2 regions of the Enterobacter hormaechei subsp. xiangfangensis genome follow, and region 2 is predicted to be linked to the other one. Evidence: predicted binding sites of a transcription regulator. Region 2 holds the regulator's gene; the other holds the start of a gene.
What was found. The regulator CRP, encoded in region 2, controls carbon source genes, mostly activating them, when cyclic AMP is high. The targets are predictions, from matches to a motif close to ATGTGANNNNNNTCACAT.

Region 1 (4,289 bases), 1.4 Mb from region 2:
TTCCCCGATACGAATACCAATCGCCCCGAGCGTGATCCCAAGCCCCACGGCAAGCTGCGTTGCGGTTGAAAACAGAGTATTGGCATAGCTCATCTGCACCGATGGCACATCCGCAAAAGCCAGCGTACTGATGGCTGTAAACTGAATCGAACGGAAAACGCCGCCCAGATAGAGGATCAGCATGACGAGCCACGCGGGCGTCTGCGGCGTCAGAAACGCGCAGGCCAGCAACGCCAGGACATTCAACGCACCGTTAATCAGCAACAGCCGCTTAAACCCCAGGCTGCGGATAAGCGGCGTCGTCGCCGGTTTAATGGTGAGATTGCCAACGAAAACCGCCAGCACCAGCAGGCCCGAATGGAACGCGTCCATGCCAAAGCCGACCTGGAACATCAGCGGTAACAGGAACGGAACCGCGCTGATGGAGGCGCGAAACAGCGATCCGCCATACAGGGTGACGCGAAACGTCGGCACCTGCATCGCATCGAGTCTGATCATCGGCCAGGTTGTCCGCTTAAAGTGACGCAGTGCCAGACTTAACGCGACGATACCGACGATAAACAGCGTGGCGGTTAATCCTGTTCGCAGAGGCTCTGCGCCCATCAACTCCATCGCATAAACCAGGCTCACCATGGCAAGGGTGGTGACAACAAAACCCGGTAAATCAAACGGTCGGCGCGTATCTTCATGCAGGTCTGGAATGATGCGCAGTGCCAGCAAAATGGCGATTATCCCCAGCGGCACGTTAATAAAGAAGATCCAGCGCCAGTCGGCATAGCTGGTAATGAACCCACCCAGCGGCGGGCCGATGATCGGCGCGACCAGCGCAGGCCACGTCAGGGTGGCGATTGCCGTGATGAGCTGATGTTTTGGCGTGGTGCGTAGCACGGCCAGGCGACCCACGGGCACCATCAGCGCGCCACCCATGCCCTGAAGGACGCGCATCGCGACGAACTGATCGAGCGTGGTGGACAGGCCGCAAAATACCGAGGCCAGCGTGAAGATTGCCAGCGCGAGGGCAAACACTTTTCGCGCGCCGAAGCGGTCGGCGATCCAGCCGCTGGCGGGGATCAGCACGGCCAGGGTGATCAGGTAGGCGCTGATGCCGATATTCAGATCCACGGCCTGTACACCGAAGCTTTTTGCCATGTCCGGCAGCGCGGTGGCAATCACCGTCCCGTCCAGAAACTCCATAAAGAAAGCACCGGCCACCAGCAGCGCCGCAGGCGATAATCCACGGCTCTCTTTGCCGGATACGTTTTCACTCATTCTCTTCCTGCCCGCTCAAAAAATTTTATAAACATTTACTGGAATTTATAAGACTGTAACGTGCAGATTTATCATGGCTTTTTTTAACAAACCAGCAGCACTGAGGGTTTAATAACCGTGATGCAGGTCACAAAATGGTTGATTTTTGTGATGGTGGTCATATTATAAGCGTATTGACAATAACACCTGCATAACACGTTACTGGAGCAACATAATGAAACTGCGCAAAATCCTGAAAAGCATGTGGGCAAACTACTGCACAACGTTTAAAGACGTCCCACCGGGTGCGATGTTCTGATAAAAAAACCTGCTTCGGCAGGTTTTTTTATGTCTGCGGACGACGAGAGGGAGATGGAAGGGCGTCTGTTTTGCTACTATGGCGGCCTTTGAATAAGGAGAACCCCATGTCACAAAACCTGAGCGCCGATCAGGAACTGGTATCTGACGTCGTCGCCTGCCAGCTGGTTATCAAACAAATCCTTGATGTGATTGACGTTATCGCGCCGGTTGAGGTACGCGAAAAGATGTCGACCCAACTGAAAAACATCGATTTCACCAACCATCCTGCTGCGGCGGACCCGGTTACGCTCCGCGCGATCCAGAAAGCGATCGCGCTGATTGAACTCCGCTTCACACCGCAGGGTGAGTCACACTAAAATAAACCGATGTTTTAAAATTAGAAACCCTTTTCTGCTTTTACGTCGAAGGGCGACAGAGCCTGTCGCCCGCAGAAGGATCAGAAGAACGTCTGTACCAGCAGATAGCTCACCACGCAGGCACAGCTGACGCCAATCAGCCCCGGCAGAATAAAGCTGTGGTTGATGATGAATTTACCGATGCGGGTGGTGCCGGAGCGATCGAACCCGATACAGGCCAGATCGCTCGGATAGGTCGGCAGCACAAAGTAGCCGTAGGATGCCGGGAAGAAGGCCACCAGCATTTTCGGCTCGATGCCCAGCATCAACCCCATCGGGGCGACCGCGGTCAAGGCCGCAGCCTGGCTGTTGACCAGTTTTGATACCAGGAACAGCACGATGGCATACGTCCAGGGATGACTCTTCACCACCCCCTCCAGCGCCATTTTCAGCTCGTCGAGATGCGCCTGAAAAAAGGTATCGCTCATCCACGCCACGCCAAACACCGAGAAAATCGCGACCATCCCCGCCTTAAATACCGCCCCGTTTGAAATGGCCGACGCATTTACCTTGCAGGTCATCAGCATGATGGCCCCGGCGATCAGCATCATCATTTGAATGACAAGGTTCATCGACAGTGCTGTCATTTTCCCTTTGATCTCAAACGCCGGACGCAGCTCGGGCAGCGCACCCAGCAGGACCACAACGGCAATCCCGGCGAAGAAGATCCACGTGGACCAGTAGGCCTGTTTCGGGAAACGCTGATCCATCAACGTCTCCGTTCCTCCATAGATAAACTCCCGCTGTTTCGGATCTTTCAGCTTTTCCTGAAATTCAGTATCGTCTGCGAGGTTTTTCCCCCGGCGCAGGCTCCACAGTGCCGCAATGGCGACGCCAGACAGTGAGGCCGGTACGGAAACGGCGAGGATTTCGAGGATCCCCCACGCGTGACCGATGCCGTGCTGCGCACCCAGAATCGAGACCAGCGATACGACGGCCACGGAAACGGGGGAGGCGGTGATCGCCATCTGAGAGGCCACCGAGGCCACCGCCATCGGCCGTTCCGGGCGAATGCCTTTTTTCAGGGCGATATCCGCGATAATGGGAAACATGGTGTAGACGACGTGACCGGTCCCGCAGAGGAAGGTCAACATCCAGGTGGTAAACGGTGCGAGAAGGGTGATGTGTTGGGGATGTTTACGCAGCAGGCGCTCTGCGAATTGCATCATTACATTCAGGCCACCGGCGGTCTGTAGCGTGGCCGCACAGCCGATGACGGCGAGGATTGTGAGCATCACGTCAACGGGCGGTTTACCGGGTTGCAGACCAAAGACAAAACTTAAAATAAACAGGCCGATACCGCTTATCAGCCCCAGGCCCATCCCGCCGAAGCGGGTGCCTATCAGCAGGCAGAGGATAATGACAATAAACTCAATGGTGATCATGATGCTCCCTCGTCAATGAATGTAATTAAACAAATCATTACACGATGTGTGGTTATTCATTGGGAGCAAGATCTGATTTGTTAAATGTCAGCAAAAGCAGGGAGTTGGTACCCACCCCCTGACGGGAGCGGGTGAAGGGACTTAGTGGTGTTGCACGGTAGCTATGTCGAGAAGATGGCGGTCCGTCTGCTCCAGACAAATCCCCGCACGTTTCGCGTTGCGGATTTCATCTGCGAGCGTCTTTAGCAGCATGCCATCCTGCTGCTGCTCTCTGTCCATATCGCGTAAAAACGTGAGGGTAATGATGTCCCGTTGCGCTTTGGCTTCATCAGCCAGTTTGCTCAGCTTCGCACAGCGTTGCTCATACTCTTCGAGCGTTTTCTGGAACAGTTCTTCCAGAGAAGTGTAATTATCTTCAATCGTTTCAAGCTCTTTGACGGTAGGGTTTGCCCCGACAGCTTTCAAAAAGTTAAAGACACGCATCATGTGCGTGACGTTACTTTGCGCCTGAGTACGAAAGAAGGTGGCAGTGCCGTTGAGGCTTTTTCTGGAACACCACGCGCTCAAATGCAGATGCAGATTTGAAGCATAAAACTCCAGGTTCATCTGGGCATTCAGTTTTTGCATCATCGTTTGGGTAGTCATTCTCATATCCTTATTGACTGTGGGACTTGATGTCCGCTACTTAACCTGACCCGGCAGGTATTGACGATTGAATGGCAGAAATAGATTTCTGCAAGGTAAAAACTCGAAAATTCACTTCCTGTGTTCGATTTAAATAAGCATACGCTTCTCTTCGACTTAAGAAAACTCTTAGTTGGGCTGTGTTTACCATAGATTACAAATTTAAATATAGCCCAGAATAGAAAGAAGGTTACGAGATTGGTAATTATATAACGTGTTGATTTAAAAGGGTGTAAAATCAATTTTGCTCATTTTT
Region 2 (4,289 bases):
CCCGACACGCTCGATAATCTGATTGAAAGCTTTGTCTTGCGCGAAGGCACCGATTATGGTGAACATGAACGTTCGCTTGAACAAAAGGTCAACGATGTTAAGCGCCAGCTTAAAAGCGGCGACGTGGTGCTGGTATGGTCCGAACTGCATGAGACGGTCAATATCATGCCCCGCAACGCGTTTCATGGCTGATCTTTACACTTTTCCAGTCAGGGAGTTGCTATGTCTGCCAGACATCCGGTTATTGCCGTTACGGGTTCGAGTGGGGCGGGAACCACTACCACCAGCCTCGCCTTCCGCAAGATCTTCGCCCAGCTTAACTTACGGGCGGCCGAGGTAGAAGGCGACAGCTTTCACCGCTACACGCGCCCGGAGATGGATATGGCCATCCGCAAGGCGCGCGATCTGGGTAAACACATCAGCTACTTCGGCCCGGAGGCCAATGACTTCGGCCTGCTGGAGCAAACCTTCCGTGAATACGGGCAAAGCGGTACCGGGCAGTCCCGCAAGTATCTCCACACCTACGATGAAGCCGTGCCATGGAACCAGGTCCCCGGCACGTTCACGCCCTGGCAGCCGCTGCCGGAACCGACTGACGTGCTGTTTTACGAAGGATTGCACGGCGGCGTGGTGACGCCTCAGCACGACGTGGCGCGCCACGTGGATTTGCTGGTGGGGGTGGTGCCGATTGTTAACCTTGAGTGGATCCAGAAGCTGACGCGTGACATGAGCGAGCGCGGCCATTCGCGAGAGGCGGTCATGGACTCGGTGGTGCGCTCCATGGAAGATTACATCAACTTCCTGACGCCGCAGTTCTCCCGAACCCACATTAACTTCCAGCGCGTCCCCACCGTGGACACCTCTAACCCGTTCGCTGCAAAAAGCATCCCGTCGCTGGACGAGAGCTTTGTGGTGATCCACTTCCGCAACCTGGAAGGCATTGATTACCCCTGGCTGCTGGCGATGCTACAGGGTTCGTTTATTTCGCACATGAATACGTTAGTGGTGCCCGGGGGAAAAATGGGGCTGGCAATGGAACTTATCATGACACCGCTGGTGCAGCGGCTGATGGAAGGAAAGCAAATCGCGTGAACATGTTCCCTCTCCCCGTGGGAGAGGGTTAGGGTGAGGGCATCAACACGCACGATGCCCCAATAATTAAGCCTCTATCACTTCATACGAATGGGTGATTTTTACCGCTTTCTCCAGCATTAACGCCACAGAGCAGTATTTCTCCGCAGACAGGTCAACCGCACGCGAGACCGCCGCATCCTTCAGTTCTTTGCCAGTGACGATAAAGTGCAGATTAATATGCGTGAACAGGCGTGGCGCCTCTTCGCGACGTTCTGACGTCAGCTTCACTTCACAATCGGTCACGTCATGACGGCCTTTTTGCAGGATCGACACCACGTCGATCGCGCTGCATCCGCCCGCCGCCATCAGCACCATCTCCATCGGGCTTGGCGCTTTATCGCCGGAGTTGCCATCCATCAAAACCTGGTGCCCGGAAGCAGACTCGCCCAGGAACGTTAACCCTTCAACCCATTTCACACGCGCTTGCATATTCACTCACTCCAACGTTGCATTTTTTATGACAGATTACGTGTACGTTACATTTCTCGCAACGGAAGGCGACCTGCGTCATGCTGAAGCGAGACACCAGGAGACACGCGGCGAAAGCTATGCTAAAACACTCTGGATGCTACAGTAATACATTGACGTTACACATGTATGCAGAGGACATCAAACTTTACTGGCTGCGAAACGTTACGACAGCCGACTTCCCAGGTATGGGTAAGAATTCGATTGCAACCCCAGAGTCCGGATGCATCTTATGACTCTGGTGACAGCTTATAACAGAGGATAACAGCGCATGGTGCTTGGCAAACCGCAAACAGACCCGACTCTCGAATGGTTCTTGTCTCATTGCCACATTCATAAGTACCCATCAAAGAGCACGCTGATTCACCAGGGTGAAAAAGCGGAAACGTTGTATTACATCGTTAAAGGCTCGGTGGCCGTGCTGATCAAAGATGAAGAAGGGAAAGAGATGATCCTTTCTTATCTGAACCAGGGCGATTTTATCGGTGAACTGGGCCTGTTTGAAGAAGGCCAGGAACGTAGCGCCTGGGTTCGTGCAAAAACAGCATGTGAAGTGGCTGAAATTTCTTATAAGAAATTCCGTCAGCTGATTCAGGTCAACCCTGACATCCTGATGCGTCTCTCTTCCCAGATGGCACGCCGTCTGCAAGTGACCTCTGAGAAGGTGGGTAACCTCGCCTTCCTGGACGTAACCGGTCGTATCGCGCAGACGCTGTTGAACCTGGCGAAACAGCCAGACGCCATGACCCACCCTGACGGTATGCAAATTAAAATTACCCGCCAGGAAATCGGTCAGATCGTCGGCTGCTCCCGTGAAACAGTGGGCCGTATCCTGAAGATGCTGGAAGATCAGAACCTGATCTCCGCCCACGGTAAAACCATCGTGGTTTACGGGACCCGTTAATTCCGGTCAAACGGCGTGCCGCCGCAGGGTGGCACGCCGTTTTTGTCTCTACTCCTCATGTGGCGCAGGCTGATCTATCACCCGGAAGTTAACTACGCACTGCGACAAACGCTGGTGTTGTGTCTTCCCGTGGCCGTGGGCCTGATCCTCGGACATCTTCAGCAAGGCCTGCTGTTTTCCCTCGTGCCCGCCTGCTGCAACATTGCCGGTCTGGATACGCCGCATAAACGCTTTTTTAAACGTCTGATTATTGGCGGCTGCCTGTTTGCCGGCTGTAGCCTTGCCGTACAGCTCTTACTGGCCCGCGACATTCCTCTGCCTCTGATCCTGACCGTGCTGGCGATGACGCTCGGCGTCACCGCCGAAATCAGCTCGCTACACGCCCGCCTGCTTCCCGCGTCGCTGATTGCCGCCATCTTCACCTTAAGCCTTGCAGGCAACATGCCGGTGTGGGAGCCATTGCTAATCTACGCCCTCGGCACGCTGTGGTACGGGCTGTTTAACTGGTTCTGGTTCTGGCTGTGGCGGGAACAGCCGCTGCGCGAATCCCTGAGCCTGCTCTACGTGCAGCTTGCTGAATACTGCGAAGCAAAATACACCCTGCTCACTCAACATACCGACCCGGAAAAATCCCTGCCGCCGCTACTGGCGCGCCAGCAAAAAGTGGTGGATCTGATCAGCCAGTGCTATCAGCAGCTGCACATGCTTGCCGCCAACAAAAATCATGAATACAAGCGGCTGCTGCGAATCTTCCAGGTCGGGCTGGATTTGCAGGAGCATATCTCCGTCAGCCTTCATAATCCGGAAGAGGTGCAAAAGCTGGTGGAGCGCAGCCATGCAGAAGCGGTGATCCGCTGGAACGCGCAGACCGTCGCGGCCCGCCTGCGGGTGCTGGCTGACGATATCCTCTATCACCGCTACCCGACGCGCTTTAACATGGACAAACAGCTCGGCGCGCTGGAAAAGATTGCGCGTCAGCACGCGGAAAACCCGGTCGGGCAATTTGCTGCCTGGCATTTCAGCCGCATCGCCCGGGTGTTACGTACCCAGCGCCCGCTTTATGCGCGAGACCTGATGGCCGATAAGCAAAAACGGCTGCCGCTGCTGCCCGCGCTCAAAAGCTATCTTTCACTGAAATCTTCCGCCCTGCGCAATGCCGCGCGGATCAGTGTGATGCTGAGCATCGCCAGCCTGATGGGGATGGCCCTGCACCTGCCGAAACCCTACTGGATCTTAATGACCGTACTGTTTGTTACCCAGAACGGCTATGGCGCCACGCGGGTGCGCATTCTGCATCGGGCGGGCGGTACGATGGCGGGGCTGATTATCGCGGGCGTGACGCTGCACTTCCACGTGCCGGAGGGCTATACCCTGGCCGGTATGCTGGCAATCACGCTGGTGAGCTATCTGATTATCCGCAAAAACTACGGCTGGGCGATGGTGGGCTTTACGGTGACGGCGGTGTATACCCTTCAACTGCTCACGCTTAACGGGGAACAGTTTATTATTGCCCGTCTGGTCGATACGCTGATTGGCTGCCTGATCGCCTTTGGCGGCATGGTCTGGCTGTGGCCGCAGTGGCAGAGCGGGCTGTTGAGGCAGAACGCCCACGACGCGCTGGAAGCTGACCAGCAGGCCATTCGTCTGATCCTGAGCGATGACCCACAGCCCTCTCCGCTGGCCTACGAGCGAATGAAGGTCAACCAGGCGCATAACGCCCTGTTCAACTCCCTTAACCAGGCCATGCAGGAGCCGGGCTTTAACGCGCACTATCTGGCTGACA

Region 1: azuC (stress response protein AzuC) is a predicted target of CRP. The motif match lies at 1,415-1,432, and genes of this name have one in related genera.

Annotation. Positions count from the first base shown of each region.
Region 1 is NZ_CP017183.1:2,832,285-2,836,573, reverse strand. It holds gene BFV63_RS13630 (MFS transporter) at 1-1,269, opposite strand, end outside; gene azuC (stress response protein AzuC) at 1,484-1,567, shown strand; gene BFV63_RS13625 (DUF2766 family protein) at 1,674-1,925, shown strand; gene BFV63_RS13620 (anaerobic C4-dicarboxylate transporter) at 2,006-3,349, opposite strand; gene BFV63_RS13615 (non-heme ferritin-like protein) at 3,491-3,994, opposite strand.
Region 2 is NZ_CP017183.1:4,230,225-4,234,513, forward strand. It holds gene BFV63_RS20300 (YheU family protein) at 1-192, shown strand, start outside; gene BFV63_RS20305 (phosphoribulokinase) at 223-1,092, shown strand; gene BFV63_RS20310 (OsmC family protein) at 1,159-1,563, opposite strand; gene crp (cAMP-activated global transcriptional regulator CRP) at 1,874-2,506, shown strand; gene BFV63_RS20320 (YccS/YhfK family putative transporter) at 2,564-4,289, shown strand, end outside.